2 regions of the Metabacillus rhizosphaerae genome follow, and region 1 is predicted to be linked to the other one. Evidence: a T-box and tRNA genes for the amino acid it is inferred to sense, from the RefSeq annotation. Region 1 holds a T-box; the other holds one or more tRNA genes.
The links. A T-box is a leader RNA that pairs with one kind of tRNA and senses whether it is charged. The one in region 1 lies ahead of WCV66_RS11110 (valine--tRNA ligase), so its partner is inferred to be a tRNA-Val.
Positions count from the first base shown of each region.

Region 2: it encodes a tRNA-Val, which carries the amino acid that the T-box ahead of WCV66_RS11110 (valine--tRNA ligase) is inferred to sense. The anticodon was not compared.

Region 1 is NZ_CP147403.1:2,292,233-2,309,508, reverse strand. Features, by position in the region: gene WCV66_RS11180 (M50 family metallopeptidase) at 1-396, opposite strand, end outside; gene WCV66_RS11175 (M23 family metallopeptidase) at 389-1,174, opposite strand; gene minD (septum site-determining protein MinD) at 1,467-2,270, opposite strand; gene minC (septum site-determining protein MinC) at 2,273-2,953, opposite strand; gene mreD (rod shape-determining protein MreD) at 3,084-3,602, opposite strand; gene mreC (rod shape-determining protein MreC) at 3,599-4,528, opposite strand; gene WCV66_RS11150 (rod shape-determining protein) at 4,629-5,651, opposite strand; gene radC (RadC family protein) at 5,907-6,596, opposite strand; partial or broken gene WCV66_RS11140 (Maf family protein) at 6,735-7,304, opposite strand; gene WCV66_RS11135 (SPOR domain-containing protein) at 7,507-8,559, opposite strand; gene WCV66_RS11130 (hypothetical protein) at 8,685-8,837, opposite strand; gene WCV66_RS11125 (prepilin peptidase) at 9,262-10,017, opposite strand; gene WCV66_RS11120 (type II secretion system protein) at 10,007-10,381, opposite strand; gene WCV66_RS11115 (folylpolyglutamate synthase/dihydrofolate synthase family protein) at 11,058-12,377, opposite strand; gene WCV66_RS11110 (valine--tRNA ligase) at 12,444-15,092, opposite strand; T-box leader at 15,377-15,813, opposite strand; gene WCV66_RS11105 (hypothetical protein) at 16,050-16,241, shown strand; gene ysxE (spore coat protein YsxE) at 16,357-17,276, opposite strand, start outside.
Region 2 is NZ_CP147403.1:5,345,790-5,363,065, forward strand. Features, by position in the region: gene WCV66_RS25330 (ABC transporter permease) at 16-1,023, opposite strand; gene WCV66_RS25335 (ABC transporter permease) at 1,072-2,049, opposite strand; gene WCV66_RS25340 (sugar ABC transporter ATP-binding protein) at 2,046-3,560, opposite strand; gene WCV66_RS25345 (substrate-binding domain-containing protein) at 4,116-5,204, opposite strand; gene WCV66_RS25350 (response regulator) at 5,328-6,983, opposite strand; gene WCV66_RS25355 (sensor histidine kinase) at 6,976-8,853, opposite strand; gene WCV66_RS25360 (substrate-binding domain-containing protein) at 8,789-9,829, opposite strand; partial or broken gene WCV66_RS25365 (recombinase family protein) at 10,342-10,490, opposite strand; tRNA gene WCV66_RS25370 (tRNA-Val) at 10,686-10,757, opposite strand; gene WCV66_RS25375 (TRAP transporter permease) at 10,950-12,926, opposite strand; gene WCV66_RS25380 (DUF1850 domain-containing protein) at 12,919-13,437, opposite strand; gene WCV66_RS25385 (TAXI family TRAP transporter solute-binding subunit) at 13,519-14,517, opposite strand; gene WCV66_RS25390 (GNAT family N-acetyltransferase) at 14,884-15,321, shown strand; gene WCV66_RS25395 (DoxX family membrane protein) at 15,540-16,538, opposite strand; gene metC (cystathionine beta-lyase) at 16,651-17,276, opposite strand, start outside.

The DNA.
Region 1 (17,276 bases):
TGGGAGCAAATTAAAAAGTAGGATAGATACATTGTATAAAGTGAACAATTGATAATCTGCCAAGCTTACGAGATTGGTTGCTTGAAGTAGATAAGCTACACCTTGAAGCCAAATATGCTGTATTGGACCTGATAACACAACAATCAATTCTTGCTTTAACGAGCGATTTCCATGTTCATCGACCTCAGCAACCCCTCCAAATGGGAGAAGCATGATTGCTTTGATTCTCCAAGAAAAAAAATGAGCACTTGTTGCATGGCCCATTTCATGTATAAATACAATCAGCATTAACAATAACAATGATTTAAAGTTAGCGGTAATGATACTTATTCCAATCATTACCCATAATAATGGATGAATGTGAATTTTTTGTAAGAGTATGAAATATCTATTCAAATTGGATCACCTGGATTGGGTCAATAAAGTCATCACCCTTTTTAATAGCGAAATAATAAGTACCTTTTTGATTTTCACTTAATTTCGTTTTCCCAAGTGCTTTCCCTTTTTCTACAAAATCATATAGGGCAACATCAATTTTATCTAAATTTCCATACCATGATTTAGTTCCATCAGCATGCTGAAGAACAATTGTCAGACCTGTATCTGGTTTTTCACCTGCTTCGATAATAATTCCTTCATTCATTGCTTCTACAGAAGGTCGATCAGTCTCAACCATAATCCCTTGTCCGTTATCTTCAAACGTTTCGAGCACTTTACCATTAGCCGGGACAGCAAATTGGACACTTTGAGTCGCATCTTCTGAATCCTTGTTGTCCTTTGCATTAGGTTCAAAAAGTGCTAGTGGTTCCCCAAATTGATCTCGATACCAGGAAGAAACAGCAGCAAATTGAAATTCTTCCTCTAGGGAATACGTAATGGCTGACTTCACATCTTGAAAGATAGGTGCACTATTTTTAAACACGATCGCTGTCACTAACACGATAACAGCTGAAAATAATACTTTGAATATGAATACTTCTGTACGAAAAAGTGGATGACCTCCGTTTCCTTTGTTCGGGCCGCCTTCATATGTTGGTGGAGAATACACACCATACCTCTCTTCATCACTTAAAAACAAAGATGTTGGCTTTGATGTTTCGTGTGTCTCTGACAATCCTTTTTCTCGCTTTCTTTTCGCAATTCTTTTCCTCACTTCATCCGCTCGATGACTCATCCCCATCAATCCTTTTGTCAGTTTGTACAAGTTTATGCCTTGTCCTTAAAGGATATGATTAAAAAATATAGAAAAGCGCAAGCGCCTTGTTCAGACTAAGGCAGGCATAAAGCGCTCAGGAATAGAAGACGTTCTTTGTCTTCAATTCCTGAGCGGCTGTAGACCTGAGAGGGTCTAGGTGCTGGAGCTAGACACCAAACAAAAAAGACTAGTGGGCTGAAAGTCGATGTTTCACGAAATACATCGATAATCAAACACTAGTCTTTTAATTTAATAATCTATTTTTACAAAGCTATACCCGTACTCCAAAAAACTTTTTCAGCTTTGTTAATACACCCTTATTTTGCTCATCTAAAGATTGTAATGGAACAGATTCCCCAAGGATACGTCGGGCAATATTACGATACGCAATCGCTGCACGATTATTAGGATCCATTGCAATAGGCTCACCATTGTTAGATGCCTTAATAACATCATCATCATCAGCAACGATTCCGATTAGGTCAATTGAAAGATGTGAAACGATTTCATCAACATCTAGCATGTCCCCATTTTTAACTAGATGATTACGAATACGATTAATCACTAATTTCGGAGGCTCAATATCTTCTTTTTCTAGTAAACCAATAATTCGATCCGCATCACGAACAGCTGAAATTTCTGGAGTTGTAACAACTACAGCCTTATCTGCACCAGCTACTGCATTTTTGTAACCTTGTTCGATTCCTGCTGGGCAATCAATGATAATATAATCATAATCTTGTTTTAGTTCATCTATTATCTTTTTGATTTGCTCTGGTTTCACTGCTGTTTTATCACTTGTTTGTGCAGCAGGTAATAAATATAATAAATCTTCAAATCGTTTATCTTTTACAAGAGCTTGGTGCATTTTACAGCGCCCTTCAACTACGTCTACTAGATCATAAATAATCCGATTTTCTAATCCCATTACAACATCTAGGTTTCGAAGACCGATGTCTGTATCTACTAAGCAAACACGTTTGCCCAATATAGCTAAAGCTGTCCCTAAATTTGCAGATGTTGTTGTTTTACCAACTCCACCTTTACCTGAGGTAATGACAATTGCTTCACCCATAGTTAGATTCCCCCTTCAAACCTTGTTAAATTAGGTCGTAAATGAGTAAGTTGCTGCAATCGCTCAATAATCATTTCATCGTCACTATTTATAAAAGCACATTCCATCTCATTACCTTCATTTGGTATATGATCAGGAGCACGATTTATGATTTCACTTATGCGAAGCTGTGCTGGTTTTAATAATGAAGCAGCAATAACAGCCTGCCCGTTACCATCTGCACCGGCATGTGCAATTCCTCTTAACGCACCTAGAACAAAGATATTGCCAGTAGCAATAACAGTTCCACCTGGATTTACATCACCTATAAGCAGTAAATCACCTTTGACCTTTAAAATTTGACCAGAACGAACAATCTTAGCAACAGAAACGACTTCTGTTTCTCTCTTAATCCTAAGCGCCTCATCCTTTGTCATCACATTGCTATCAATTGTCTCAACCATGAGATTACGATTTTGTTTGATTACTGTTTCTAGCTTTACTCGTTGATCCTTATTAAGGAAACGGTTCCCAACTTTTACATTTACACCAATTACTGGACCTGATTGTATATATTGTTTTAAAGATAGCATTTCCTCGAGTTCATGGAGCAATTGATCAAAAGAACACGAATCATCGAGATGCAACGTTAAGCCATCTTTTGTGCCTTTAATCGTAACATATTGTTGTTTTTGGACCTTCATGACGTTCACCTCAACGACTTTACTATTCGACAGAAATGCTGTAAATCCTTTTTTAAAATGATAATAAAGTATTAGTTTTTTTCATGGCTAGCATTGCCTAACTTTAAAGCACATCTCTTATTTATTCCATCTAATCATCAGATTCATCTATTTTTATTTTCGTAAGGAACTTTTTCATAGGATAGATTAACAGAATAGCAACAACCGAATTTAAAGCAAGCGTAGGTAATAACCTTAAGGTTGTAAAGTGATATAATGACATCTTTGTCGTCCCTATTAAATAATTCATTCCATACACATAAAATTCAAGTACAGCGATCGATAAAATCGTCAGAAATAGTACAATTAGAGCATTACCATGAAGAACTTTCATTGCTTTATTGATCAAATAAGCTAGGATTCCATATGAAAATAAATAAATTCCGATCACTTCAATATAAACAATATCATGGAGTAATCCGAACACAATTCCAAATAGCATTCCTTGTGTGCGTGTTAAGTATACCGTCACGAAAATACATGCGATTAACATAAATCGAGGTATATATAGTTGATCTTCTAAGGCAAATGGAATATGAACTAAGTGAGCGAAGATACTCTCACTTATAAAAATAAAGAAGAGTAAAAAAGGAAGGATGAAACGTCTCACGATTCCTCCTCCTCATTTAACACGTCTACAGGGTCCTCTGATTCAGCAACACGTTCAGCTACCCATACACGATCTATATCATAAAAATTAGCTGATGGCTTCACATATGCCATTTGTTCTAACCCATATGAATCTGGCTCAATCTCGATAATTTCACCGATAAGGATTCCTTCTGGGAAAACTTCACCTTTACCCGATGTAATGACTTTTTGTCCTTCAACAAGCTTAACATCAGATTTAATCCGACGAAGTAAAAGTGCACCTTTATCCTCGTCATAACCTTCTATTAATCCCATTACCTTTTCACCTGTTGGCGCGTTCTCTTTATCACTATTTTCACTATCATCTTTCAATTCTAACGGTTGAACCTCAGATGAAATTCTATTTTTAAGGTCTGTTGCACTCAACAGTTGAACGGTAGAAGTAAATTGTGAAGTGGATTTTACCTTTCCAACAAGACCCTGTGCCGTTACAACAGCCATATTAGGCTCTATTCCATCCTGTGCACCTTTATCAATTGATATGTAATCATACCATCTATCAGGATTACGACCAACAACAGTAGAAAAGATCGGATTGTACTCTCTTAAGTTAGCAACATTACCTAATTCGGTTAATAATTTTTCATTTTCAACTTTATACTCTTGAAGATCTGCTTCTAGTTGCATATATTCGTCAAGTCTGCTTTTTAGCAACTCATTTTCTTCATATGTATTTTTTAAGTCACTTACGTTTTCAAAAAAGCCAGAAATATATAAGGCTGGCTTATGAAATATCGATTGAAAAACACTTACTGAATCCTGTAAAAATTGCTCAGGCCAAGTCAACTTCCGATCTTCCTTTAAGGAAAAACCAATCAATGCCACTAAAAAAATAATACTAACTAGCAACAAGATAAGGCGTTTATTTAGGAAAAACTGTGGCATGATGAACACCCTCTTAACTCAAATTTCCACTTCAACATATAGCCTTTGCTTACATTAATAAGATTTAAAAGACTTCAATAAGCAAAGGCTAAAACATAAATTATCTACTATCTCTTGCTTTATTTTTAAATAAGTGTATATGCTCAAGTGCTTTACCTGTTCCGATTGCAACACAGTCTAAAGGATCCTCCGCAATTAACACTGGCATATTCGTTTCTTCTCCAATAACTTTATCAAGATTACGAAGCAATGCACCACCACCGGTTAAAACAATACCACGATCCATGATATCTGCTGCAAGCTCTGGAGGCGTTTTTTCTAACGTGTTTTTAACAGTATCAACAATCGTGTATACCGTATCTTTTAACGCCTCAGCAATTTCAGCTGCTGTAATCTCAATTGTTTTAGGTAAACCTGTTAAAAGGTCTCGACCTCTAATATCCATATTATCTACACCATCAGGAGAACCAGCTGAACCGATTTCCATTTTTATTGCTTCAGATGTACGATCACCGATCATTAAGTTATATGTTTTTCTAATGTATGTAATAATAGCCTCGTCCATTTCATCACCAGCTACGCGAATTGATTGGCTTGTAACAATACCTCCAAGAGAGATAATTGCCACCTCTGTCGTACCGCCACCAATATCAACTACCATACTTCCTGTTGGTTCCCAAACAGGTAAATTCGCACCAATCGCAGCTGCAAATGGTTCTTCAATCGTATAAGCATCTCTTGCCCCAGCCTGTCTAGTAGCATCAATAACAGCTCTTTCTTCAACTGCTGTAATCCCAGATGGGACACAAACCATAACATAAGGCTTATTTGAGAAAATACCTTTTGTTTTAGTTGCTTGTTTAATGTAGTATTTCATCATTGTCGCTGTTGTTTCATAATCAGCAATAACTCCATCTTTCATTGGACGTAGTGCAACAATATTTCCCGGCGTACGACCAATCATGTTTTTTGCATCATTACCGACAGCAACTATTTGTTTTGTATCTGTTTGTAAGGCAACAACAGAGGGTTCTCTAACAACAACTCCTCTTCCTTTAACAAATACAAGTGTGTTTGCGGTCCCTAAATCTATTCCAAGGTCTCTTGTACCAATACCGAACATAGGGTGTATCTTCCTTTCTGAAACGAAATATATACTTTTTTAATTATTTTAGGAAAATTGACAGAATACAACTTTCTTCATTTTGAGGGTTAGACTACCTTCAGTAAATGAACTGAACTGTTCTAAGGTTTACATCAATGAGGTTAGTTTTTAAGAAACTGCTTCATCATCTTTCCCGAGTTTAATACTGAGCTTTTTTAATCCGAAAAAAACTCATAAACCTTATTATATCGTAATTACACAAAAAAAAAAGTATTAGACGTAGCCTTTTTCTTTTAGACTCACATATTTTTGTTCACCAATTATAAGATGGTCCAAAAGTTCTATACCTAAAACCTTTCCACATTCTGTTAGCCGCTTAGTTACTTCAATATCCTCTCTACTTGGAGATGGGTCTCCGGAAGGATGGTTATGAATACAGATTATTGAGGCTGCAGAGCGTTTAAATGCTTCTTTAAAAACCTCGCGTGGATGGACGATCGATGCATTTAAACTGCCTATAAACACTGTTTGTTTATGGATAACCTGATTTTTCGTGTTTAAATACAAGCAGACAAAATGCTCCTGACTTAAAAACCGCATTTCCTCCATCACATAATTAGCACCATCCTGTGGGGAACGAATTACATATCGATCATCATAAGTAAGTCGATTAATTCTTCTCCCAAGTTCGAGAGCTGCTAATATTTGTACCGCCTTTGCATTACCGATACCTGATATCGCGGTAATCTCTTCTACAGATGCATCCTTTAACATTCTTATACCTTCAAAATGTTTAAGGAGATTTTGTGACAACTCCAAAACAGATTCTTTTTTTGTACCTGTTCGAAGTAGAATCGCAAAAAGTTCTTGATTTGATAACTTATCAGGTCCTTCATTTAATAAGCGTTCTCTAGGACGCTCGTCTTCAGGGAAATCTCGAATTTTAAAGGTTGATGTTGACATTTAGCCTCCTTCGTTTCCCTTTCTGCTCGTAAAGAAATGTGTATTTATATAATGAACCTACGTAGCTGTTTTATTCTACTAAAACTGATTTGCCTGATATGTCATTGGGTTACACTTTATTAATGATTTTCTGTTTTACTACGAGTGTTTAAATCCCATATTTAACAGTTCTCTGTGTGTACGCGCTATAGGTAAACCGACAACAGAAAGTAATCACCATAATGCTTCAACTAACAATGCCCCATAGCCTTGAATTCCATATGCTCCCGCTTTATCCATTGGCTCACCTGTTGATACATAATCCACAATTTCCTTATCTGAAAGTGAAAAAAACGTAACACTTGTTTTCTCAAAAAAGGAGTGAACTTGTTCACCTTTTATAATGGCTACCCCAGTAAAAACGTCATGTGTATTCCCTGAAAGCATTTGAAGCATTTCAATTGCCTCGCTTTTATTAGTTGGTTTTCCTAGCATTCGACCTCCATATACAACAAGAGTATCTGAACCAATGACAAAAGAGGTTTGATTTGTTTTTGCGACACTTAATGCTTTTTGCTGTGCTAATGATTGAACCATTTCTGCAGGATGAAGCTTTTCGTCTACTATTTCCTCAACTTCACTTACGATCACCTCAAAAGGGATTTGAAGTAGTTCAAGAAGTTCTTTTCTGCGGGGAGAAGCTGAAGCTAAAATGAGGTTTGAATTCATGATGTTTTTCATCCTTTCGTTTCAGATTAGAAGATACATGTCTATCCTACCAAACGAAATGCAATTGGACAATTTTCTAAAATTGATTTTTAAATTCAGTTGCTTGAGTGGTTTAATTCCTGATTAAAAAAAATGATAATAAGCTTCTCATCTCATATTCTACAGTAATGTATATGAGATAAGCCTATTATCATTCTCTTAATTAGCTCGTTATTTGGTTGGTTACTTCTAATATAAGTTGTTGTGCGTCCCAGCCCTGATTATTTTTAATATTATCAGCTGCTTGTAGAAGTTTTTCCACTAATGATTTTTCTGTTTCATCTGTTGCTTTAATCCCGTTAATCGTTGACTCTATTTTACTAACAGCTTCTTGATTTACACTTTCACCGTTAGTTGTTGCAGATGCCAGTGAAGACAACTCCTGGATCGCAGGAGCCCATTGATCAGCTGCACTAATTGTAGAAATTGTGAGAGAAAGTTGTTTCCCACCCCAGAACTCAATATCAGCAAAGTTTTGCTGCTTATATACCTCACTTAGTGCACTTGTTTCAGCTTTTTCCTTTCCCACTCCAGCAAACACTGTATAAGAACCATCAGTTTCCATCACAATCGATGCAAATCCTTTTTCCTTTATATTGGCTGCAACAGTTTCAGCTGATACTTTGGTCGAAAAAATACCACCTTGAACAGCATATAATTGAAGAGTTGCAGAAGTAGTAGCAGCTCCCGCTTCCTCACCTGCATTTTCTTCGGCATCACCTTTAGCTTGATCAGAAGTATCCCCGGTAGCCGGTTCTTCATTTGCACTTTCACTTGGTGTACCCGCAGTTGGCATATCTTCATTTGATAAAAAATTTAAGGCGATAAAACCAAACATTACGCCTAAACCAATGGCTAATAAAAAAATTGTCATAAACTTTTTTAATGGAAAAGCTACAATATTCTTATTGCGATTTTTCTTGTTCGAATATTGATAAGGGGTGACAGTTTGATTGGAAAATAGTTTTGTTTTCTTTGAAGATGTCACAACCTTTGGGTCATCTTTAAAAACTGAATCATCCTCATCAGGTAAAAGCCAAGGAAATTCATCCTCTTCATCCACCGTTTGCTTTGCTGAAGCAATCTCTTGTTCAGCATCGAGCTTATCCTCCCAGCTTGAAAACGGTATGACCTCAGCCGTTTCTTCAGCTTGTGACATCGGGCGATCCTTGCCATTTATTTTTATTTTGATTGTATCTGACGTCTGCTTGTCCATATGCCTACCACCCTTCTTTTGCAAAACACATGCGATCATTTTGCTTATCATGTTAACAGAAGGGTAAAAAAAAAGAACAAGACATTTGTCGTCTCATCCTTAAAAACCTTCGTCAAATAATATGATTATTCGTCATTACCATCTTTTATATAAGGTGATAAAGGGTTATGTTTCTTGCTTGACGGTGGTGCCTTATTCGAAGGTGATTCTGCTTCCAAATCAGTCAATGTCGGTATACAAAATGCAGTAAGCTGTACTTTAAATTCAAGTGGATTCATCACTTGATCACTTTGAGTGACTTCAGGTGGTCCTTGAAAGGAAATCTGATTGACCTTTGTTATTCTTGTTTGTTGTTCGATCGTTTCGACAAATTTCTTCAGATCATAAAAATTATCCGAACGTACTATGACTATGATTGTAAGCTATTCTCCCTTCTTTTGTACTGGTATTTCTCCGACTTCTTCCTGTGTCCCCTGTTCAACAACTGCTTCAAGTGCATCTTTTATAATACCTTTGCTTGCCTCTGCTTAGGTTTCAATGAGACTACCACCCTCAGTAAATTCGATTGATAGAATTGTACTATCATTTGCTCAAAATGACTGGGTAACCTTGTTTTATTTAACATATCGAATAGCATAATTCTTTATGATTATGTTTCCAATTTTACGATTAAACGATAAAACCATTTTAAAACCCCAATCACTAAAAGCCAATTAATGAAAAATACCACCAAATAATTGAATCTCCGAAAAAATAAGCAAGTAATGTACCAGCAATAATCGAAGGTCCAAACGGAACAGGTTCTCTTTTTTTATACTTACCTAACAAGATACGACGTATTCCATCAATCGTCCCGATAAGCGTAGACAAGAAAAAGGCAAGTAAAACAAGCTTTAATCCTAATGCAATCCCTAATAAGCCAAAAAGCTTAATATCCCCGCCACCCATGCCACCTTTACTCACATAGGCAATAAGTAACAGCAAACTAAACGCGACCGCTCCTCCAATAATAGAATCATACCAAGGAGCTAACGGATACAACACTCGTTCAACAATAAAAAGAACGAGAAAAAAGAGAATGACCTTATCTGGAATAATCATATAGGAAATGTCTGAAACGAGAATAATCATAAATAATGATATTAATGTGAGGGCAATCATCAGCTCATAACCCCAGCCAACAATCATTGGCGAAACCATAAATAGTAGCCCGGTCATTAGCTCCACAAACGGATAAAGAGGTGAAATCCGAATGCCACACTTTCGACACTTTCCTCTCTGTAAAAGGAAAGAAACAACAGGGATTAATTCCACTGCTGATAAAGTATGGCGACACCTCGGACAAGCTGACCGAGGTGTGACGATTGATTGATTTTTCGGGACTCTTAGGCCGACTACGTTGTAGAAGGAGCCTAGGAGGAGGCCGTAGAAGATCATTAGTACAATATTAATCTCCATCGATATGAGCAATCAATTCTTCTTCAGTTTCGGAGTCAGCCTCTTCCCCATTTACTATATTTACCGCATCTTGTCCACTAATAATGAAACCATTTTCACCATATTCAACTTCAAAACTTTCAGCTTTTACTTTATCTATATAATCTACTAAAGTACCTTCACCAAAAGTATCAGTTTCAGGATTTTCAGCTTTAGCAATTTTAGCTGCATCAATAATTTGAATAGCTTCAGAAACAGTAGCTTTATCTCTAGAATTATCAATAATATTCCCAATCCAAGGAACAGCAATCGCTGCAATAATCCCCAATATGACAATAACAGCAAGTAACTCAATCAAATTTAATCCACGCTGGTATTTCAACATTTACAACATCTCCTTTTCGGAATATGGTTTATTAGTCCTAGTTCATTAGGCTATATTAATTATAGCATGACACTTATGCTGTAAGTACCTTTTTTTGCCAGAAATTCTCATTGAACTTGATTAAAAATATCAAACATTGGAACCATGATAGAAGTAACGATTATCCCACTATACCAGCAAGGAAAACGATCAGTAGTTGGTGCAACATTATCCTCATAGAAATCGGCATTAATTGCAAAATCTTTAAAGGCATCTGGGTATGCTGGTATTGTCTATGAACACCTAGCACTCTCCTTCCTTTTTTCCCTGGCAACAGATATCGATCTGATTGTTCAACCTTGTTCGATAAAAGAGATTAATTAAGTACAATAAAAATCAGCATTGCAAAAATATATACAATGCTGATTTTTATTGTCTATCTTTGGCATTTTAAAAAAAGCAGAGTGAAAACAAATCTTTCATTATTTTATTCCATGGGAAATAATACTTATTCCCTACACCCTATGTAACTTCTTAACTCACTTATGCAGCTACCTTATTCCGTCATACTTTCTTTGCTCCAATAATACATTGCTCAATCAGCATGTCGAATGAGCGAAAATGTATCATCTGTATCGATTGTGCTGTGGACACACCGAAATTTGCCGTTAAAAAGACAGAAACACCCTCATACTTATCACCTATAACGTTTATTTATTTCTCGACAATATTCTCGAATATGTGAAATGAAATATAATGATCCAGTTGCTACTACAATATCTTCTTTTTGATCTTGATAAGCTGTTAGGAGCTCGTCCAATTTTGACTGCCATGACTCTGAGTATGTTTTTTCATTTAGCTTGCAAGCAGAATATAATTCAAATCCAGTTGCTGCTCTTGGAAAATCAAATGATGTGAAATGCATAGACGTCGCAATGCTTGATAAATGGTCAATCATTTCAGCATACTCTTTATCTTTTAATGCACTATACAAAAAGTGTATATTCCTTTTTGGATAATGCCTTGATAAAGTTTCGATTAAACTCTCAACCCCTTCTGGATTATGGGCTCCATCGATAATGACTTCTGGATTGCTATTCACAAGCTCAAATCGCCCTTTCCAAGTGGTTTTCTCCAGCCCTTTGCGGATTTGCTCCTCAGTTATTCTTACTTTGTTCATTTGGACCAAATAATCAATTGCAGAGAAGGCTAATGCAGCATTATTAATTTGATGCTGACCTTTCATTGTAATAATCAAATTTTTAACCGTATAGAATGGTGTTTGAATGGAAAACTTTTCACCTAGATTGTAAAGTTGTTTATCAATAACGTTAATTTCTTCTCCTAAAGTAAATAATTCTGCAGCATGAAGTAGTGCGGTTTCAGTAATTACTTGTAAAGCACTTTCGTTTTCTATTGCAGTAAAAATAGGTACTCCATGTTTAATAATCCCAGCTTTTTCAGCAGCAATTTCAGCAATTGTTGACCCAAGTATATTCATATGATCATAGCCGATATTTGTAATAATTGATAATAGTGGTAACACAATATTAGTTGAATCAAGTCGTCCACCGAGACCTGTTTCAAGTAATAAAAAGTCGGGTTTATTGTATTTTCCAAAGTAAACAAACATCATCGTTGTAATGATTTCAAATTCAGTTGGTCCACCAAGCTCTGTTTGCTCAATTTTTTCTACATATGGCTTTACTTCATTGACGAGTTCAAGCATCTCTTGATCAGAAATCGGGATACCATTTACACTGATTCGTTCATTAAAGGTTTCTATATATGGAGACGTAAAGCTCCCAACCTTATATCCAGCTTCTGTTAACATATGTTGCATATATGAAATGGTAGAGCCCTTTCCATTAGTTCCAGCAACATGAATGATCGGAATGTTTCTTTCAGGATGATTTAATTCTGCTAAAAGCCATTCCATTCTTTTCAAGCCAGGCTTTACTCCAAATTTCAACCGACTATGAATCCAATTTACTGCTTCGTTATAGTGCTCAAACATATATGTACCTCCTTCAGGTATACAAAAACTCGGGTGAGCTTAAAATAACCACCCGAGTCATCATACCTATCCTCTTAACTCTTTAATTCTCGCTAAAACGATGTCACGTTTTTCAAGATAATCTTTTGCCTTTGCCTTCTCTTCTTCAATCACCTTTTCAGGAGCTTTCTTTAAGAAGCCTTCATTACCTAATTTCTTCTGAACGCGTTCTACTTCTTTATCAAGCTTTTCACGTTCTTTTTCTAAACGATTAATTTCCTCTTCAATATTGATTAATCCTTCAATAGGTAAAATGATCTCTGCACCCGTGACAACAGCTGTCATTGATTTTTCAGAAGACGAAAGATCCGTAGCAATTGTTAAAGAGCTTGTGTTACAGAAGCGCTCTATATATGCACGATTGGTTTCAAGCTGATTTAACACATCTTCGTCTTTTGCTTTTATTTGCATTTCAATTTGTTTACTCATAGGTGTATTTACTTCTGAGCGAATATTACGAACCGCTCGAATTACTTCCACTAATAGCTTCATCTCAGATGCTGCATGATTGTCTGTTAGCTCCTCATTTACAGTAGGCCAAGCTGCAACAGTAATTGATTCACCATTATGTGGTAATGATTGCCATATTTCTTCTGTAATAAATGGCATAAACGGGTGTAATAATCTCATCGTATTATCGAGTACATAGCCGAGAATTGATCGTGTTGTCTTTTTCGCTGCTTCATCTTCCCCGTATAAAGGAAGCTTTGCCATTTCAATATACCAATCACAGAAATCATCCCAAATGAAGTTGTAAAGAAGTCTTCCAACTTCACCAAATTCATATTTATCAGCAAGCTTTGTAACATTTTCAATCGTTTCATTTAAGCGTGTTAAAATCCATTTATCTGCAACTGATTTTTCGCCTGTTAAATCTATTTCTTCATAAGTTAAGCCGTCCATATTCATTAACGCAAACCGGGAAGCATTCCAAATTTTGTTCGCAAAGTTCCAAGTCGATTCTACTTTTTCATAGCTGAAACGTAAATCCTGACCTGGTGAGCTTCCTGTTGATAAGAAGAAACGTAGTGAATCAGCACCATATTGATCAATAACTTCCATCGGGTCAACACCATTACCAAGTGATTTACTCATTTTACGACCTTGGTCATCACGTACTAAACCATGAATTAAGACATCCTTAAACGGACGTTTGCCAGTGAATTCTAGACCTTGGAAAATCATTCTTGATACCCAGAAGAAAATAATATCATAACCTGTTACAAGAACATCTGTTGGATAGTAACGTTTGAAATCAGCTGATTCTGTATCAGGCCAGCCCATTGTAGAGAAAGGCCATAACGCTGAACTGAACCATGTATCAAGGACATCATGATCTTGCTCCCAGTTTTCAATATCTGCTGGCGGTTCTTGATTTACATACACTTCCCCTGTTTCTTTATGGTACCAAGCTGGAATTCGATGTCCCCACCAAAGCTGACGCGAAATACACCAATCACGAATATTTTCCATCCAGCGTAAGTATGTTTTTTCGAAACGATCTGGAACAAAATTTACTTTTTCTTCATCTTCTTGTAGCTTTATTGCTTCATCGGCTAATGGCTGCATTTTAACAAACCACTGGGTTGAAAGATAAGGTTCAACAACAGCACCGCTTCTTTCACTATGTCCAACTGAATGCATATGCTCTTCAATTTTGAATAGTACTCCTTGATCTTGTAGGTCCTTAACAATGTTTTTTCTACATTCAAAACGATCTAAACCATTATAAATACCTGCTTTTGCATTCATAGTACCGTCTTCATTCATAACAAGAATTCGTTCTAAGTTATGTCGGTTACCAACTTCAAAGTCATTAGGGTCATGAGCAGGAGTTATTTTTACCGCTCCTGAACCGAAGTCCATATCAACATAATCATCACCGACAATTGGAATTTCCCGACCTACTATCGGTAATACAACTTTCTTACCAATTAAATGCTTATAGCGCTCATCTTCAGGGTGCACTGCTACAGCAGTATCACCTAGCATCGTTTCAGGACGTGTTGTTGCAACTTCAATTGATCCAGAACCATCAGCTAACGGGTAACGCAGATGATAAAAGGCACCTTGAACATCTTTATAAATAACTTCAATATCTGATAGAGCTGTTTTTGTTTGTGGGTCCCAGTTAATAATATACTCACCACGGTAAATAAGTCCCTTATTATAAAGCGTAACAAATACCTCTCGTACAGCTTTTGATAGGCCTTCATCAAGTGTAAAACGCTCGCGTGAATAATCTAAGCCTAGGCCAACCTTTGCCCACTGCTCACGAATATGACCCGCGTACTCGTCCTTCCACTTCCAAGTTTCTTCAACGAATTTTTCACGACCTAAGTCATAACGGGATTTACCCTCTTCACGAAGCTTTGCTTCAACTTTCGCTTGCGTTGCGATCCCTGCATGATCCATCCCTGGAAGCCATAGAACATCATAGCCTTGCATTCTTTTCATACGAGTAACAATATCTTGAAGTGTTGTATCCCATGCATGACCTAAATGAAGTTTACCTGTAACATTTGGTGGTGGAATAACAATTGTATAAGGCTGCTTCGTTTCATCACCAGTTGCTTCGAAATATTTTCCCTCTAGCCAAAAAGAATAGCGGTTTTTTTCGATTGTATTTGGATCATACTTTGTTGGTAATTCATGCTGTTGTTCATTGTTTCCCATTATGTTTCCTCCTTTATATAATTCCGTTTTTCATAACTTGTTGAAATGAAATCGTTATGTACAAAAGCGCAAGCGCCTTGATCAGCCTCAGGCAAATAAGATGATTTAGAATAGAAGGCGTTCTTTGCCTTCAATTCTAAATTAGCTAGACCCTAGAGGGGCTAGGCGCTGGAGCTGGATGTCGTGCGCCTAGCCACAGTTCAAGAATTTTATATTTTCCTAAACGAGTACAAATCACTTTTGGTGCCTTACCTTCATACAAAATAAAAACTCCTTCCATCCACTAAAAGGACGAAAGGAGAAAATTTTCGCGGTACCACCTTTTTTCATAGACCAGGAACAAAAGCGCAAGCGCCTTGATCAGCGACGAGAAACAAGAGCACTCCGTATGAGATAAAGGAAACACGAAGAGCGTAAGCGATTCGATGTTGACTTAGCGTATAAGGAGTGTGAAGTTCACTAGGCGCTAGGCGCTGGAGCTGGATGTCAAAACGCTAATCCATAGTACAAGAATTTTTATAATTCCCTTAACTATAAGAAATACGCAAGCATAGTCTATGCACTCAAGATTTATAACGGTCTACACCGGCTTCTCCTACTTAATTCAAAGAAGCAACTCCTGGGCGACCTTCCAATTTATCTACGTAAGAAATCTTCCAGCAAATGATTTCTCTCTCTGTAACGAGACAGCAATTGTACTCTTCCCATTCAACGTTTATCGATTTATTATATTGATCTATTCTATATTACTAAAAAAATCTTTTTTTCGTCAATATCTTCACCATTTTTATCTGCTAATATACAGGCACCTATCCCGATTGTAATGCATATTTTTATAGTACGTAGATTCCTACAAGTATCAAAACATATTTCGTTGTTAATTTTCCGATCATTTTCCATAGAGAAAGATAAGAATTTACTTATTAGCGAAGGCATAAAATGAGGAGGAGTTGTGACATGAAGAAGCGGTATAATCCTTACACGCTCCCGCCATGGGTAAGACAGGTGCGAGAAATCGGTATCCAAATTATTATTCCATTAACAATTTTTCAAGGTATTCGAACAGTTTTCTTTCCAACATCCTTTGATGTACTATTACTTGCTCTCTTAATTTTGTTAGCTGTTGCGTTTCGTTATGATTGGATCTAAAATTTTGTTCATTTCTTTAAATACATTTATACAGTTGCTATAGATAATCTCCTATTTTTCATTTTAAAAAAGAGGCTGACACAAAGTGTTAGCCTCTTTATACTACCACATCGTTCTAGCCTGAAGATTCTTCTTGCATTTTCTTTTTCTCTTCAATTTCGGATATCTTCATCACGATGTATTCAATGTTTTTAAAATGCCAATAAGCTTTTAATAATTGCTTGTTCCTTTCTAACTCAGATTGAGTATTATCATTATGGACGTAGTTTTTAATAATACGACAAATTCGGTCTGGATAGGCTAGGTAGCTAAGGAATAACAGCATTTCTCCTTTTTTATAAGGATAGCTTTTCTGATACGTATAAAACCAATTAACACAATCATTACATTGATTAGGATAAGTCTTTCCTGTATGATTCATGAACAATAGGAAATCATCAATCGGTGAAGCATATTTTGCACGTTCAAAATTCGTTAAGTACCCTGCGTTATTTTCATCATATAAAAAATGATGGGCCGAAATCTTTCCATGATTTAATACAATTCTAGTCTTCTCCTTTTCTGCCATTTCCTCAGACCATTCTTTTAATTTCTTTTTGGAGAAATCGATCGCACGACTAACCTCAATAAAATAGGTTACTGCTTGTAATTCAAATGGTGAAAGATACAATCTTTGTTCACATTGATCAACAAATGTTTCATAATATGCCTTTGTCTCTTCCCAATGCTTTGTGATCGCTTCATAATGCTTTTCTACCTCTTGACCGTTTAGTTTAATTTCTTTTTCTGTACGGCTATGAAGTTTAGCAACTTCTTTGAATAGATATTGATGTCGTGCATCTATTTCATCGTCTGTTTCATTTGGCAGCCAAGGCATAAGATAAAAATATTCATTGCTATTTTGTGAAATGAATTGCTGATGTCTATTTTTCTTAATTGGTACATAACTAGTGTATCTTTGTTGGTCTAAGTGCGATAATAAGTCAGCAAAAGTAGGATTGAATTTTCTTGAAAGCTTTTTTAACACGAATGTTC
Region 2 (17,276 bases), 2.6 Mb from region 1:
ATCCAAAGCTTTTTTCTACTGTTTTTGTTTAATGTTTCCACTCCACGTATTTACCGTTACTGCAATAAGGATAATGGCACCCACGACCATTGTTTCCCAGTACGGGTCAACGTTTAGTAGATTCAAAGAGTTATTAATTAAAGATAGAATAATAGCCCCGAATGCAGTTCCAACAAGACTTCCTTTTCCCCCTGCTAAGCTGGTACCTCCGATGATAGCAGCAGCAATAGCTGTTAACTCGTAGTTCTTCCCCATTTCTGGGTGAACAGTAGCAAGACGGGAAGCTAGGATAATCCCTACTATGGCTGCGATTAATCCTGATAAGGCATAGACCTTAATTCGCAGTAAATCTACTTTAATTCCAGATATCCTTACCGCTTCCTCACTGCTTCCAAGCGCTAGTACGTGACGGCCAAACCGCATTTTCCGATAGATAAATAGAAGAACTATAAATGTTATCAACGCAAGTATGATAGGAAACTGTATATTAAGAAATCGTCCTTGACCAAGGAAATCAAAATTACTTTTCATATAACTTCGGAAGGGTATCGCCTCAGTCCAAACATATAGGATACCTCGAGCAACAACCATCATAGATAATGTGGCAATAAATGGAGATACTCCTAATTTAGTAATGACAAATCCATTCACAATACCTATAATGAGACCAACGCACAAACCGCCTGCAATAGCCAAGACAATATTTACATCGTTAAAAAGTAACCATGCCGTCATTCCGCCTGAAATACCGATGATAGATCCAACAGATAAATCAATACCACCTGTAGAAAGTACAAATGTCATGCCAAATGCCAATATCATGACGAACGCAGATTGCTGAAGTACGTTCATAAGATTGATGTAGCTAAAAAAATGTTCAGAGGCGAATGACATTACGATCATAATAATCGCTAAGAAAATGATAAGACCTATGATCTGTCTATCCATTCTCAGCATTCTATTAGGAATCGAAGATATGCTTGGTTGAGGATGTATAATTGATTCTTGAGTTTTATTTTCCAATTTCGTACCCTCCTTTATAAGTTGCTAGTTAAAAAGTTACGAATTCCATTAATTGGTTTTCACTGATGTAAAACGCTCTGCGCCTACTGCAATCACAATAATTAAACCGGTAATGATCAAACGATAAAACTGATTTACTGCTAAGAGATCCAATCCATTTGACACAAGTGCAAGTATAACTGCACCTCCAACTACCCCCACTACACTACCCTTTCCTCCGAACATACTGGTACCTCCAATAACAGCAGCAGCAATTGCATCTAATTCATAAGCATCACCCATTAATGGTTGTACTGAAGTAAGACGTGAAGTAAGCAAAATTCCAGCTACTGCAGCGAGTAAACCTGAGAGTGCATATACTCGAATTTTGACACTATCAGTGGAAATCCCCGATAAATGTGACGCTTCTTTGTTAGATCCTACTGCTATAACCCGACGTCCAAAGCTCGTTGAATGAAATAGAAAGTGACATATGACAAATACGATAAAAGTTATGACAACAGCCATAGGTATTCCGAGAAAGCTTCCCTGAGCAAGAAACTTAAATCCAGGTGTTGACAAATTCCTAATTGGATCTTCAGACGTTAACAGAAATAACAGACCTCGTGCGATATAGAGCATAGCGAACGTCGCCAAAAAGGGAGAGATACGAAGCTTTGTGATGACTAAACCGTTAAATGCTCCGATTAATGCCCCTAAGATCATCCCAGCCAATATAGCAATCCACATGTTTGTACCACTCATCATCAGCCATCCTGTGACACCACCACATAGTCCAAGGACAGATCCCACTGATAGATCAATGCCCCCCATCGATAGGACAAACATAGTTCCAAAAGCAACAATCATAACAAATACAGATTGCAAAAGTAAATTTGAAATATTTTCAACCGAGAGGAAGGTAGGCGATGAAACAGATAAAAAGAGAAACATTATGATTAGAATGAATAATACTCCTATACCTTCACGTTTAAAAATTGATAGTGGGTTCTTAGCAATAGTAATTTCCTTTGAGTTAATCATCATGTATGACCTCCTGAAGCGTACATCATTATGTTCTCTTCTGTGGCTTCCTCACGTGAAAACTCTTTCACAAATTCCCCTTTGTGTATGACATAGATTCGATCGCATAGACCCATCAGCTCCGGTAGTTCAGAAGAAACCAAGAGAACTCCTCCTCCATTTTGCACAAACTCTGCTATAAGATTGTACACTTCAACTTTCGCTCCAACATCAATTCCTTGGGTTGGTTCATCAAATATTAACACCTTTGACTCTGTGAAGAGCCATTTGGCTAGAATAACTTTCTGTTGGTTCCCTCCACTCAAAAACCTTACTTTTTGATGAATTGTCGGAGTTTTAATTCCTAATCGTTGAACATAATCTTCAGCTATATGCGATTCTTTCTTTTTCTTAAGCACAAGCTTATTTGCTATGATCCGATCCATAGCGGCCATCGTAATATTATGACTTACCGATAGGTCTATTAACGCACCATGCATTTTCCGATTCTCTGGAAGAAGGCCAATACCAGCTTTTATGGCATCCTTTGGGGATTTTATTTTACAGGACTTTCCTCCCACTTCAACATTGCCTGAATTGATGGGATCCGCTCCTACTACAGCCCGTAAAGTCTCTGTTCGTCCAGATCCGGCAAGTCCTGCTATGCCTACAATCTCCCCTTTACGGAGATTAAAATTTATATTTTTTAAAATACCTTGTCGATTTAAATCGGTAACCCGCAAAACCTCTTCGCCGACAGGTACTTCCTTTTTCACAATATAATTGGACACTTCTCGACCAACCATCATTGATACGAGCTGATCAATATTTGTTTCGCTCTTATTTACTGTCGCCACATTTTTTCCGTCACGCATTACATGCATACGATCAGCTAACAGGAACAACTCACGCAGATGATGTGATACATAGATAATGGACACACCCTGTTCCTTCAAAGTTCGAATGAAATCAAATAATACTTCCCTTTCATGGTCAGCAAGCTGAGCTGTTGGCTCATCCATAATGACAACTGAAGCTTTAAAAGAAATTGCTTTAGCTATCTCGATTACGCGATTTTTCAATGCACCAAGCTCTTTTACTGGCACATGAAGATCCTCCACTGTAGAAAAAAACTTTCGGTATAACTTTTCAGTTTCCTCATACATGGTTTTTTCGTCCATCGATCTTAAACCGGTCATAACGATTTCACGACCTAGGTATAAGTTCTGAACTGCTGTTAATTCGGGTGCAAGAGTAGGCTCCTGAAAAATTGTACTAATGCCAAGTTCCTGCGCATGTTTGGTATCTTTTATTTCAACAACTTTTCCATTTACTCGAATCTCTCCGCTAGTCTTTTGATATAAACCTGAAAGAATCTTAATTAAAGTTGATTTACCTGCACCATTTTCTCCTACCAGTGCAAGCACTTCTCCCTTACGTATTTCAAGCGATACACCTTCTAGTGCCTTAACACCTGGAAATTCCTTCGTTATTCCGGTCAAAGAAATAAGGACTTGATCGTCTTCTACTATCATCTGTTATTTTTCACTCCTATCTAAAATAGATTTTTGCCCAAGCACCCAGATATAAAATCCTTTCCTTTTCACCCATATAACACATAGGAAAAGTCAGAATTATAGGTTGATCTTTTCATTCGTCACCCCCTTTATTCTCATTTAATCAAGAACTGTCAATTTTGATGTCTTTCTTATCCTTGTTTATTTGCCTGAGTGATTAGCACATCGTCTATGATCAAAATATACCCAAAAATGTAAGCCCTAACAAGGTGGTGATATTTAGATAGGGTAGGTAATATTCAGATAAGTGTAAAAAAAGGAAAAATAACTTCGGTATTTTTTCAAAAGTAAGAACTTTTTCCTTTTCATTTTCTCTTTTCAATCCGAATATCCGAGTCATAAGCAATTTTCTACCATAAATATAAGAACTAAATTTTTCTGTAAAGATGATATCCAGTAAAAGACTTTATCCTTGACTCTTATCACCTTGGTAAACAAAAAGGATACCTCACTTTTAGTTGAGGTATCCCTTTATATAAATAGTTAAATATTCATTTAATTGAATTCACAGTTTTAGTATCCTATTTTTCCTTTATAGAAAGCTACATTCTCTTTTGTTATTAACGGAGCTTCTAACTCAATATATTTTGGTATCGCTTCTCCAACTAACGTTTTAGCCGCCGCAAGAATTCCCATAGGCATGACTATAGGGTATGCAACTGTAGCATCGATGTCACCTGCTTCAATTGCTTCTAAAGATGATTTTTGTCCATCTACACTTACTACTACAATTTCATTTTCTCTTCCAGCAGCTTTAATTGCTTTTATTGCGCCCATAGTCATAACGTCAGCATGTGAAACAACAGCATCAATTTTCCCATTAGGAAAACGTTGCAAAATGGCTTCCATCATATGGTTTGCTTTTTCTTCCTGGAAATCAGCGTTTATACTATCTACTATTTGTATTTTATTATAACCTATAAATGACTCTAAAATCCCTTTGTGTCTGTCAATGCTCGTAGTAGAGTTGGCTGAACCTTGTATCTCAATAACATTACCCTTCCCCTCTAACAAGCTCACTATATGTTGTCCTGCTTTTCTACCAACTTCAACATCGTCAGCTTTGATGAGAGTTAATACATTGGTCGGTGTCCATCTATCTATCGTAATAATTGGAATACCCGCAGCTTTAGCACGATCTAAAGCAGGATTCACTTCGTTTCTTCTGACTAAATCAATTACAATAACATCTACTTTTTTAGCAATAAAATCATCTACAATAGCGGATTGTATCTCAGGGTTATTATCTCCGTTCCCAATGATAAGTTCCATATTAGGAAAGTACTTTCTCGCCGCTTCTGCTCCCATTCTTCTTGTCCCTAAACCGTATGGAAAAAAACCAGATACAATAAGACCAACTTTACCTTCAATAGAATCTCTAGATGCTTGTATAGTCAGAGATTCCTGACAAACATCACCACAAAACGCACCAAAGTCAATAGGGACATTAGCATTACTTTCAAAATTGCCTTCATCCGCATTTTTGTCGCTCTCTTTATGTTTTGAAAACTCCTCATCACTTTTTTCTATGCTTTCACATGCTGAGACCAAAAGAAAAGTAACCACTAATAATAAAACAGAATTTACATTAATTAGATTCATACTTACTATATACTCCTTTATATGAATTTTGTAATCTTGTAGATATGAATAAATTAAAGTAGATTAAGACTAACTTATAAAAATTTGCACCCAAAGAATCTATTTTTAACTTTTATGTTTACCTTATACCTTAGTTTGATATTTTTTCTTGAATTCAGAAGGTAGACTTCCCCACCTTTGCTTAAACAAACGGCTAAAATGCTTCGAATCTTGATATCCTACTGACTTTGCAATTTCAATCACTTTTAAATTCTGTTCTTGAAGCAATTCTTTAGCCGTTTCTAAACGAAGGTCTGTAATATAATCAAATACTGTTTTCCCAGTCTGTTTCTTAAAATATTGACAAAAATAAGTGGGGTTCATATAGACATAATCTGATATATCTTGAAGTGTAATTTTTTTGCTTAGGTTTTCATTAATCCATATTTTTGCCTTCATGATTGGAGTAAGTGAAGGATCTTGTTGAATAGCTAGTTGTTTTTTATGAACTTGAAAAATTGTTTCCTTTACTAGTTTTTCTAGCTGATTTATATTAGACTCAGTTTTAATAGCTTGCAAAATGTCACCCAAATCGCTGTGGACAATTCCTGACCCTGTATCTTTAATATAGAAATTGAACATAAAAATAATTAAGTATTCTACGGAATATTGAATCTCTAAAGGTGAGCGTGTCTTTTTGAATCTTTTAAATAAATCGCTTAATTCCTTTTCTATCTCAGATGTTTCCGATCTACCAAGCATACTTGTAAGCTTACTTGCAGACTCCTTCATGTTATTAGCAACAAGCCAATTGTTTTCATCAGTTGCTTTCAGTTCTTTGTTTAAACTTGAAGAATAAATTTGATTTCCTCCATAAATCATTCTCATACGTATCAAAGAATATAATTGTTTCTTTAATTCAGGAAGGATAAATAAATCTTCGAACGGATTACTCTGAGCAATTGAAAAACTGAAAGGTGTATATTTGTTTAGGCAAGATTTAAGTTTTCTAGAAAAAGAATCGCCTATTTCAAGAAGGTTATTTTCTTTACTCGAACTAAAAAGTATCACCCAAAAATGAAATCCCCCCTCCCTCCACCACCATCCTAGCTGTTGATGTCCTGAATTTTTATATTCCATGGTAACTTCATCTATGATATTTTCAGTCGCATATGCAAAAGCTCCCCAGTCTGCATCAGAATATTTACTTGTTTTAGAGGGAAATTCGTCAACACTAACATAACAAGCCTGATAAAAGCCTTCAGGGAAATTCTTGACCCAATACATTGTAGCGATGTCTTCTGGTTCAGATGAAATTGCTTCACTGAATAACTGAGTCTGTTTCACCAAAGTAAGCTTATCAGATTGTTTTATTAAATCTTTCAATTTATATGTTTCTTGTCTTTTGTCTTCAATACGCTTTACTACTTTTTGAAGAACCTCAAATAATTGCTTTCGGTCTATCGGCTTTAAAATGTAATCAAGTGCTCCTTCTCGAATAGCAGTTTGTAAAAATTGAAAATCGTCGTATCCGCTTACAATAATAGAAGAAAAATCATATTCTTCGTTCATATTTTTAATTTCTCTTAAAAGCGTTAGACCATCTATTTCAGGCATCTTTACATCAGTAATCAACAAGTCAAATTCAACCTGATGTTCTTTTAAAAATTCTATTACTTCAATACCATCAGAGAAAATTCCAACAAAGTCCCATTTGTCTCCAAACCTTTGTAATAATCGTTCCATACCTGTACGAATTCTTGCTTCATCGTCTACAATGATTGTTTTTATTTTATTCATAGAAATATTCCTCTTTTCTTTCGTATTTTTTCACCTCATCAACTCCTTCTATAACAGGAAAACGGAATTTAATAAGTGTTCCATTAGAAGTACCACTTTCCACGGTTAGTCCATATCTTTCACCAAACAACATAAATATTCTGGCATGTACATTAATCATTCCAAATCCAGAATCCCGTCTTCCAATAGGATCTGATTTTAATAGACTATGAATCTTTTCAAGAGTGTTCTCATCGATTCCTGTTCCGTCATCTTCCACATCTATAATGACATCTTTCGTACCAGGTTGTTTTCCAGGAACTGTTCTTATATAAATCCTAATAGTAAGTGTGCCTCTTCGTGCTTCCAAACCATGCTTTATGCAATTTTCTATAATAGGCTGTAAAATGAACTTAGGGGAGTATAATTGCTTCAAATCTATTTCAGATAAAATATCAAAACTCAATCGTTCCTCAAAACGGAATTTCTGGATAGTCAAGTAATTTCTAATATGTTCCATTTCTTTATGAAACGGAACGATACGGTTTTTATTGCTTAATGAAAATCGCAGCATTTTACCTAGTAATGTGACCATTTCGATAACTGTATCATCATCATTATCCTCCACTGCCATACTAATCGTTTCCAACGTATTGTACATAAAATGCGGATTGATCTGTGATTGCAGTGCATATAATTCGGCTTGTTTTTGGCGAATTTCAATATGGAATTTTTCCTTAATGAGCTCTCGAATTTTCGATATCATAGAATTAAAACTATTAGCTAATATTCCAATTTCATCTTTTGTGTCCACTTTAAGATCAACGTCAAAATTTCCCTTTTCCACATCTTTCATTAATCTGCTCAACTTATAGATCGGACGACTAACTCCCCATGCCAAAATAATCGAGATAACAACCGTCCCCAGGCCTATAATCACAAAAAATAAAATCGTAACTCCTTTAATTACGTCTGCCTTTCCAGTTAAATGTTTCATTGGAATTTGATGAACCATTATCCAATCATATTTTTCAGATTCACTTACGCTTACAAGTTGTTTTTCACCATCCACATATGAACTAAAGCTCCCATTCATAGTAGGATAATTATGCAAGTTTTCTATCGATCCATTCTGTTCAGGATCGGTATGATAGATTACCTTTCCTTGACTATTCATAATCCACATATCTGCTTTATTTTGATTATTAATATCCATTAAAATATCTTGAATGAAGGATAAATTTACGGCGTAAGCTAACGTACCAATTTCCTTTCTATTTTCAAAATCTTCAATTTTTCTAGTCATTAAAAAAAAGGATGGTTTTCCCTTAAAACGAAGGTCGATTTGATCCTGTAATACAATAGATTCATTTCCTTTAAAATCTGGTTTTTTCTCTAAACCTGAATAGGGTTCTATACTACTTGAGAAGAAACGTTCATTTGACCATAAAAAAACGCCTATTAATGGACTTTTATCGGTTAAATACGTGAGGGAAAGATAACTATTTACTTTATAATAATCAAGCTGTAAAGATGCTTGATTTGAATAGGTATCCTTTCTCAAAATTGATAATACTTGATTTGAGTTATACAAACGTTTAGGCAAATCTTCTAATTCAGACATTTGAATATCAATATTTTTGTTCGTCTGATCTAGTATTTTCGGAATATTTTCCCCCACTTGTTCCTCAATTAACTTTGTATACTGGTGATAAGAAAAATATACCAACACCGTCATAGGTATTAATGTTAATAAAATATAGGTAATGATTAATTTCATTCTTAACTGATAATTTTTTGGTCTCCACCATTGAGAACCTACTATTTTAGAAATCATATTGATTAATATTTTCCTTGGTAAAGAATATAGGTTGTCCCATAATAACTTCATTATCTTCCACCCGTATATTTCCTATATTAGGTATTTCCTGTTGATCAGTTGGAAATTCTCCATTAAGAAAATCATTAGCTAAAGCAACTGTAAGGTATCCTAACTTTTTGGGACTCCATAGTATAATGTCTTCTATTACTCCATCACTAATATAATTCCTCATATCTTTAGGCAATGATAATCCCAAAACTTCAACATCATCTTTCCCTGAATCTATAATTGCCTGTGTAATGGCAGGAGTTCCTAAGGGGCTCACACTAACAATTGCTGATAAATTAGGGTACTTATTAATAAGAAGTTTAGTAATTTCATAAGAATTTTCATAGCTATCATCATTAACCATAATTTCAATTAATTTTATTTTTGGATAGTATTTTTCCTGCTGTATTTTCATTGTCTTAATCCATTCATTTGTATTTGAAGTGGAATAATTATTTGTTATAATCGCATATTCTCCTTTTTCATTTAAACGAGCTGCCAAGTTATCCATTATGTTTGCTCCTAGTGTATCAGGGTCTACCGTGTTAACAAAAAAATCTCTTCCTGTCGAATCCGTATCCGAGTCCCATGTAATCACCTTAATTCCTTCTTTACGAGCTCTATCCATTACAGGTAGCAATTTATAAGGATCAGTTGCCGAAACTGCGATTACATCAACGTTTTTTTTAATCAGTCCTTCAATAACTTGTATCTGCTGACGGTAATCATCAACAGGTGCACCAGTAAATATCAGCTTAATGCCTAACTTTTCAGATGCTTCTATTGCCCCCTCTTCAACAGCTTCGTAATAAGAAGAGTTAGCTATAAACCTTGGAACTAATGCAACTGTGTAGGAATTAGTTTGTAAATCACGTTCTATTTTTTTACTCCTTCCTGCTTTATCCATATTCTCATATATTATTTCCTTTGGGGAATTACCCACTTCACAACCGCTTAGAATAGATATCAAAGCAAATAGAAAAAATACTAATCGCATATGTTCCTCTCCTAAAATTGCTCTTCCAATAAGAGCAAAATTTATTTTCCTTTATAAAATTTAATATAAGCTAATAATAGATTAAATTTGAGTAGTAGGTATAAGTAGGCATACAAACATAGGATTATTACATATAACTTTATGGGATAACCTTTAAACCAAAGTAATTGCTAATAGAGTCATAACATGATTTACATAACATATATAATGTTATGTAAAATCCTTAGCACTCTTATTGGTAACGTTTACATAATAGGTTATAATATAAAATCTCTAAACGCAAATTTTGGTGTAAAAGCAAAATTACCGTCCTTCTTTAAAATAGTTGTATTAGTATTATATAAAATAGACAGAATTATAATTTTAGAGCTAAAATCATATAATATTTAGAATTATAAATATTTTAGCTTTTTTTGTCTATAAAATAAACTTGGAAAGTAGATCCATATCAATTAACGGATTTTTAGTACATTGTTTTCACAATCTCAGTTAATTTTAATAATAAGAAATGATTATTTGTTCCCTTCAGATAGCTTTACTGAATAATTCATACCTGTGTGATTTTTATGATATTTCTTTAATCGGCCTTTAAACTTTCCTTCTTTCTTGGCAAGCCCAATCCCTTCACGTTGTCGCATACGATAAGATCTCGCTCTAATTGAATCTGGAGTATCTTCCCACAAGACGTGTTAATAACACTTATCGTCAGAGTAAGAATAATACAGTGAAATGTAAAAAAGACTTATTATATGTATCTTAGAAAATATTCTTAAAATTTTTACGAAAAAGTTTTAGCACAAGTGAAAATAAAAAAAGCTTCAATCCCTATACAAGGAACTGAAGCTTTTCACTCTGATGATCCGAGAGGGATTCGAACCCCCGACCCCTACCCTGTCAAGGTAGTGTTCTCCCACTGAACTATCGGATCAAAACATTATCAAACTACATGTTAAATTATATTCAAAAGATCTATAAAAGTCAATATTGCACTTAAAAAATGAATCTTCTAATTACGACTACAGCACCCGTTTTTTATCTACACAATTCACATCATTCGACTTATTTCCCAGAAAATAAAAAAACCTGAATACCTCGTGTCGAGGATCAGGTTTTTTCGACATTATGCTTGTACAGACATTTTAGGTTTACTAGTATTGTTACGTTTCCACACATATTGTAAAGTGAGTAACACCACGAACATAACAATTCCTATGATATCTGAAATACTCTCAGGATAAATTAATAGCAAACCTACAATGACAGCTAGGATTCTTTCCAACCAGTGCATGGCTCTCATCCAATATCCAATAACACCAGCGCCAATTGCGATCATTCCAACCATAGCTGTAAAAACAACCCAAATGACTTCCAACCATGTTGTATCAATCATGAGTAGTTCTGGTGAGAGAACAAAAATGTATGGAATGATAAACGCTGCGATCGCGAGTTTCGATGATTCAATTCCCGTCCGTAACGGCTCGCCTCCAGAGACGCCTGCTGCTGCAAATGCCGCTAATGCAACAGGGGGTGTAATATCTGCAATAATTCCAAAATAGAAAACAAATAAATGTGCTGGTAAATCTGGTACACCTAACAAAATCATTGCCGGTGCTGCAATTGTGGAGGTAATAACATAGTTTGCTGTTGTTGGTGAGCCCATTCCAAGAATGAGTGCAGCCACCATTGTCAGCATAAGTGTTGGAATTAAATATCCCCCTGACAATTCAATTAAACCATTTGCTAGCTTTAGACCTAAACCTGTTTTCGTTACGATTCCGACAATGATTCCTGCTGCGGCAGTTGCTGCTGCAACAGCCAGTGCAGTACGAGCTCCATCAACTAATGCATAAATAATATCAATGAATTTCATACGTGCCGCTTTATTAATAAATCCAACCACGATTGAGATTAGAATTGAATACAAAGCAGCATGTGTCACCGTAATGTTCGACATAAGTAACAAAACAATCGCCAAGATTGGGATTAATAAATAAATCTTTCCAAAAACTTCTTTTCGGCTTGGCATTTCTTCTTTTGTTAAACCGCGCAATCCTAGTCGTTTTGCCTCAAAATGCGTCATAATCCAAATTCCTGCAAAATAAAGAACGGCTGGGATTGCTGCAGCTTTAGCTATATCCCAATAGGTAATCCCGTTTCCAATAAATTCAACCATGAGAAATGCTGCAGCACCCATAATTGGTGGCATTAATTGTCCCCCAGTTGAGGCTGATGCTTCTACTGCTCCAGCAAATTCCTTTTTATAGCCTAATTTTTTCATCATCGGGATCGTAAACGCCCCCGATGTTACAACATTAGCGACTGAACTCCCACTAATTGTTCCTTGAAGGGCACTAGAGAAAATAGCAACCTTTGCAGGCCCCCCAATACTTCTCCCTGCAATTGCAATTGAAAGATCGTTAAAGTATTGGCCAACTCCTGTTCGAATTAAGAAAGAACCAAATAATAAGAATAGGAAGATAAATGTTGATGAAACAGCTAATGGTGTCCCTAAAATTCCCTCTGTTGTAAAAAACATGGTCTGCACTAGTCTATCCAAGCTCAACCCTCGATGGGATAAGAATCCTGGCATATACTCCCCGAATATTCCATAAAGTACGAAGATAATCGCGATAATCATAATTGGTAGACCGACTGCGCGTCTAGTAGCCTCTAAAACTAGAAGGATTGCTATTAAGCCAACTGCAAAGTCCAAGGTGGTCAAACGACCAACACTCATGACAAGATCCTCAAAGAATAATGGCCAATATGCACCTACACCAATACTTAAAACAGCTAGTATTCCATCATACCACGTAATCTGAAACTTCCCTTTCTGCCTTTTCTTTCTGTTTCCTGGAAATAATAAAAAGATTAAAGATAATGCAAAGCCTAAATGGACGGTACGTTGAATTTGTGCTGTAAATACTCCAAAAACTGCTGTATATAGCTGAAATAATGAAAAAGCGAGAAGTCCAAAAAAAGCGATGTAACCCAATATTCCAGTTAGTTTCCTTGTCCCTGCTTCAGGATCATATTTTTCTATTAGTTCCTGTTGCTCTTCTTCTGTTAAATACTTAATTTCCTCTTTATCAGCCATTAATATTCACTCCTTTCAGTTGTTGCCATATCGTAATTTTTTTCTGCGATATTCTGACCCATGTTCCAGGTTTAATATAATTAGATAATGAATATGTCTTATTCTGATAGATTAATCGATGATTCGCTCTCACTTGTCCAATTCTCAAATCAATAAAAGGGAATGAACGACTCATATTTTTTATATAGTATGTACCATCAATTTCCTCAAATACCTCGTCACCTTCAGCATTAGAAGGCATCCCGACTGCAAAGTCCTCGTATGCAAGCTCTGTTTGGTTGATTTGATTGTCGGATAAACGATACGATTCAAGCACATCTGAGAGATGAATGGAGTGTGTATACTTTATTTGAAAGGTTTTCACCTTTTCTAACGACAAATAGGCAAGTAATTTCTCTTGATCTTCGTATGTGAAGGCAATTACTTGTTTATAAGGAAAAAAAAGAAGAAAAATGATGAAAAGTAGTAGAGGAAAACACAGTAATACAACAATAGTCTTCCTTTTCTTCATTAATACCCCACCGATCAAGATAGACTTAAAATTGAAATCGATAGACCGCACAAAGCGATCTATCGATTCCTTAATAAATTTTTATTCTGTCATTCCTTTTTCTTCAAAATACTTTGCTGCACCAGGATGCAGCTCCATATCACCTAAACCCTCTAGTGCCGTTTCAGGGGTAATGAACTCACCTTTTGCATGAGTAATTTTGTCAGTGTTCTCATATAAAGCTTTTGTCATCTCATACACTAGGTCTTCTTTAAGATCATTTGTGACAACGAGCATTGCTTTTACGGCTACAGTATTAACATCAGCCTCAATATTATACGTTCCAGTAGCAACTTTATCCTTCGAATAATGTGGATATTGCTTAATTAGCGCATCGATTTTATCATCAGCAATTGGAATAATCACAACATCATTTTGTGCGGATAACGCTTCGACTGCACCAGTTGGTGTTCCCGCAGTAACAAATGCTGCATCAATATTACCTGATTGGATTCCATCTGTAGACTCGTCAAATGAAAGATTTTGTGCTTTAATATCTTCTTTGGTTAAGCCATAAATTTCTAGAATTTGCATGGCATTTATATATGCTCCTGATCCAGGAGCACCTACTGAAACTGATTTTCCTTTTAGGTCTTCAACAGATTTAATTCCACTTTTCTCTGTAGTTACAAGCTGTACCGTTTCTGGATAAATAGAACCGATTGCTTGAATATTGTCAATTGGGTCACCTTCGAACATCTCTTTTCCTTCAATTGCATATGCTGCGATATCAGTTTGTGAAAAGGCAATCTCCGCCTCTCCTGCTCTTAGAGTTTCCATGTTTTCAGCAGAAGCACCTGATGTTTGCGGTGTAATATTCGCGTCTGTGTTATCAGAGATAATTTTTCCAATTTGTCCACCAAGTGGATAATATGTACCTCCTGTTCCCCCAGTTAGAAGACTTAAGTTTTGCTTTTCACCGCTGCTATTTCCACCTTCATCACCAGCAACATCTTCATTACCAGCATTCCCACATGCAGCAATAATCATCGTAAGTGTTAATATCATTACAAATAAAAAGCTACTACGAATTTTTTTCATAAATTTTCCCCCTCTGTAATTTTGTGTAAAATTATACAAGTTTATATTAACATAAAAAACAACAAAATTGTTAATTGTGAAGATTCTGAAATCTGTATATCCTAAGTCATACTCTTCTATTTCAATCGTTTTTCTAACGATTTCCAAGTAATAGCTTACTTATTTAAGTATATATGTTTTAGAGTTTCAGTACATGCATAGAGTGGTAAGGAAATAGATTAACTAAATGGATTCTTAATAAAAATCTTATATAAAACATCAAGATAGCACCAATAAGAATTTCTTATATTCTTTCAAAAGTTTTCCGTATTTTTAATAATGAAAATAATTATGTATAATTTTAGCAGAATAGGTGGGGGGAATTAGATGTTAGTAATTAGACAAATTAACCCAGAAGATACATATCTAATAAGACATAAAGTTTTACGTCCAAATCAATCGATTGAAGCTTGTAAATTTGAGAATGATCATCAAATAGACTCATTTCACTTAGGAGCATTTTTTAGAGAGACGTTAATTAGTATCGCCTCTTTTCACAAAGAAAAGCATCCATGTTTTGATGAAGAACTTCAATATCGCCTTAGAGGAATGGCCACACTACAAGATCACCGCAAACTAAAAGCAGGTAGTTCTATCCTATTACATGGTGAAGAATTACTAAAGGAAAAGAATGTTGAACTATGGTGGTGTAATGCGCGGATTTCAGTCAGTGATTATTATAAAAAATTGGGTCTACATGAATTTGGTGAAGTGTTTACGATCGAACCGATCGGCCCACACAAATTAATGTATAAAAATATTTAGACTCGGAACAACTTGTTCCGAGTCTTTTTTAAAGGCTCTTTTCTAAAAGATTCTTGTTTTTGAACAAAACTGATTAGGTTGATTGGAACGGATATGCGAGACTCCTGTGGGAGTAGCGGGACAGATGAGACCCACGGAAAGCGAGCATCCTGGAGTGCCAATCACCAACCCAATACTATTTTAAAAGCAACAAAGTTTGGCGAGTCAGCCTTTCTAAATTATGCAAATCGATAGTAAATAAGCAAAAATGTACTTAACACAAACAAAAAATTCAGTGAGACAAAGATCATTTGATCAAGTCTAGTTTTATGAATTTTAATTGGCGGATGATAAAATGAGATCCCTTCGATAATAAAAATGAGTAGGACTATATGAATCATCGCATGACCTACAACCTCTGTATAACCAAAGATTGTTGTAGTGAGGATAAAAAGAATCGTTACAACAACAGCCAATACTCTATTTAATATTCCTACCACTAATAGGTACCCTACGACAAATTCGATAAACGCCGAGAGAACAACAAAGATCCCCGGATCAAAGCCAAACGTTGGAACATTGTGGTGATGAATAATATCTGTCGTCATCATCGGATAGACCCACTTTTCTACAGCTACCCAACATAAACTAAGGCCCGTTCCTAAATATAAAAATGGAAAACCAACTGTTTCTAACTTTGTACGCCCTACTAATAAAACACCAATAATAGCTAAGTAAAATCCGTAGTCTAACATATGAAACCACCCTGCTTGACTCCATACATTAATAAACAATCCTAACATAAACAAAGCGGCAATCTTTGTAGCATAATGATGTGGGATTAATAAAAAGATAATAATGATCCACATCACAACTGTTTGCCACGTATCGTGAATCGTAAATTCAGGAGCAAACATCGTTTCATATGAGACTTGAAAAATAAATGAAACAGCCGTCCCATATTTCAAAACATGTCTAGAATACTTTCGAAAACTATCTAGCTTCTTATCCAGCCTTGATGCTAGGGGAATATCCATTACTTTACTCATCACCTGAGATAAAACAGCCAGTAAAACTGCGCACAGTAATGAAATCGTAATGAAAAGTGGTGATAAAATCTCCTCTATACTAACCTTTTCAGGTGCGACTTTAGCAAACCATTTAACATGAGCATGTGTAAGCATTGGAGGTAGTAGTACTGCTAACAAGAGTAACAACAATGATACCAATTTTTTCATTTAAGAAACTCCCTTTTTGAGGTATAAACTTAGTTTGTTACATTTTTCAATTTGTATGTATTTTGGAGCTTATCTTCTCTATTAAAAAAAACTGACCCAAATAGAGTCAGTCCTAACGAACACTTTCTTTCTTATTAACTTGTGGTAGCTTCTCTAATGCTTCAGAAAAATCTTTAATTAGGTCATTAACATTTTCTAAGCCGACACTTAATCTAAGTAATCCATCTGAAATTCCTCGTTTTTCACGTTCCTCTGGAGGCATTGCTGCATGTGACATTTTTGCAGGGTAGGATAAAATTGATTCAACCGCACCTAAACTTACTGCAAAAACCGGCAGTTTAACTTGTTGAACAAGCGTCTTCACTGCTTCACCATCAGCAAGCTTGAATGAAAGAACGGCACCTGCTCCATCTGCTTGGTATCGTTGAGTTTCATGTCCTGGGTGAAAGCTTAATCCAGGATAATAGACTTCTACAACCTTAGGATGTTCACTTAGAAACTCAGCAATTTTCAGAGCAGATTCAGAGGATTGCTTCAAACGAACATGTAATGTTTTTAATCCTCTTAACACAAGCCAAGCATCTTGAACACCTAGTACTGCTCCAAATGCATTTTGCAGTTTGTATAGGCGATCACCTAATTCAGTATCCCTCACAACAGCAAGACCTGCAAGGACATCACTATGACCTGCTAAAAACTTTGTCGCACTGTGTAACACAATATCTACACCTAACTCTA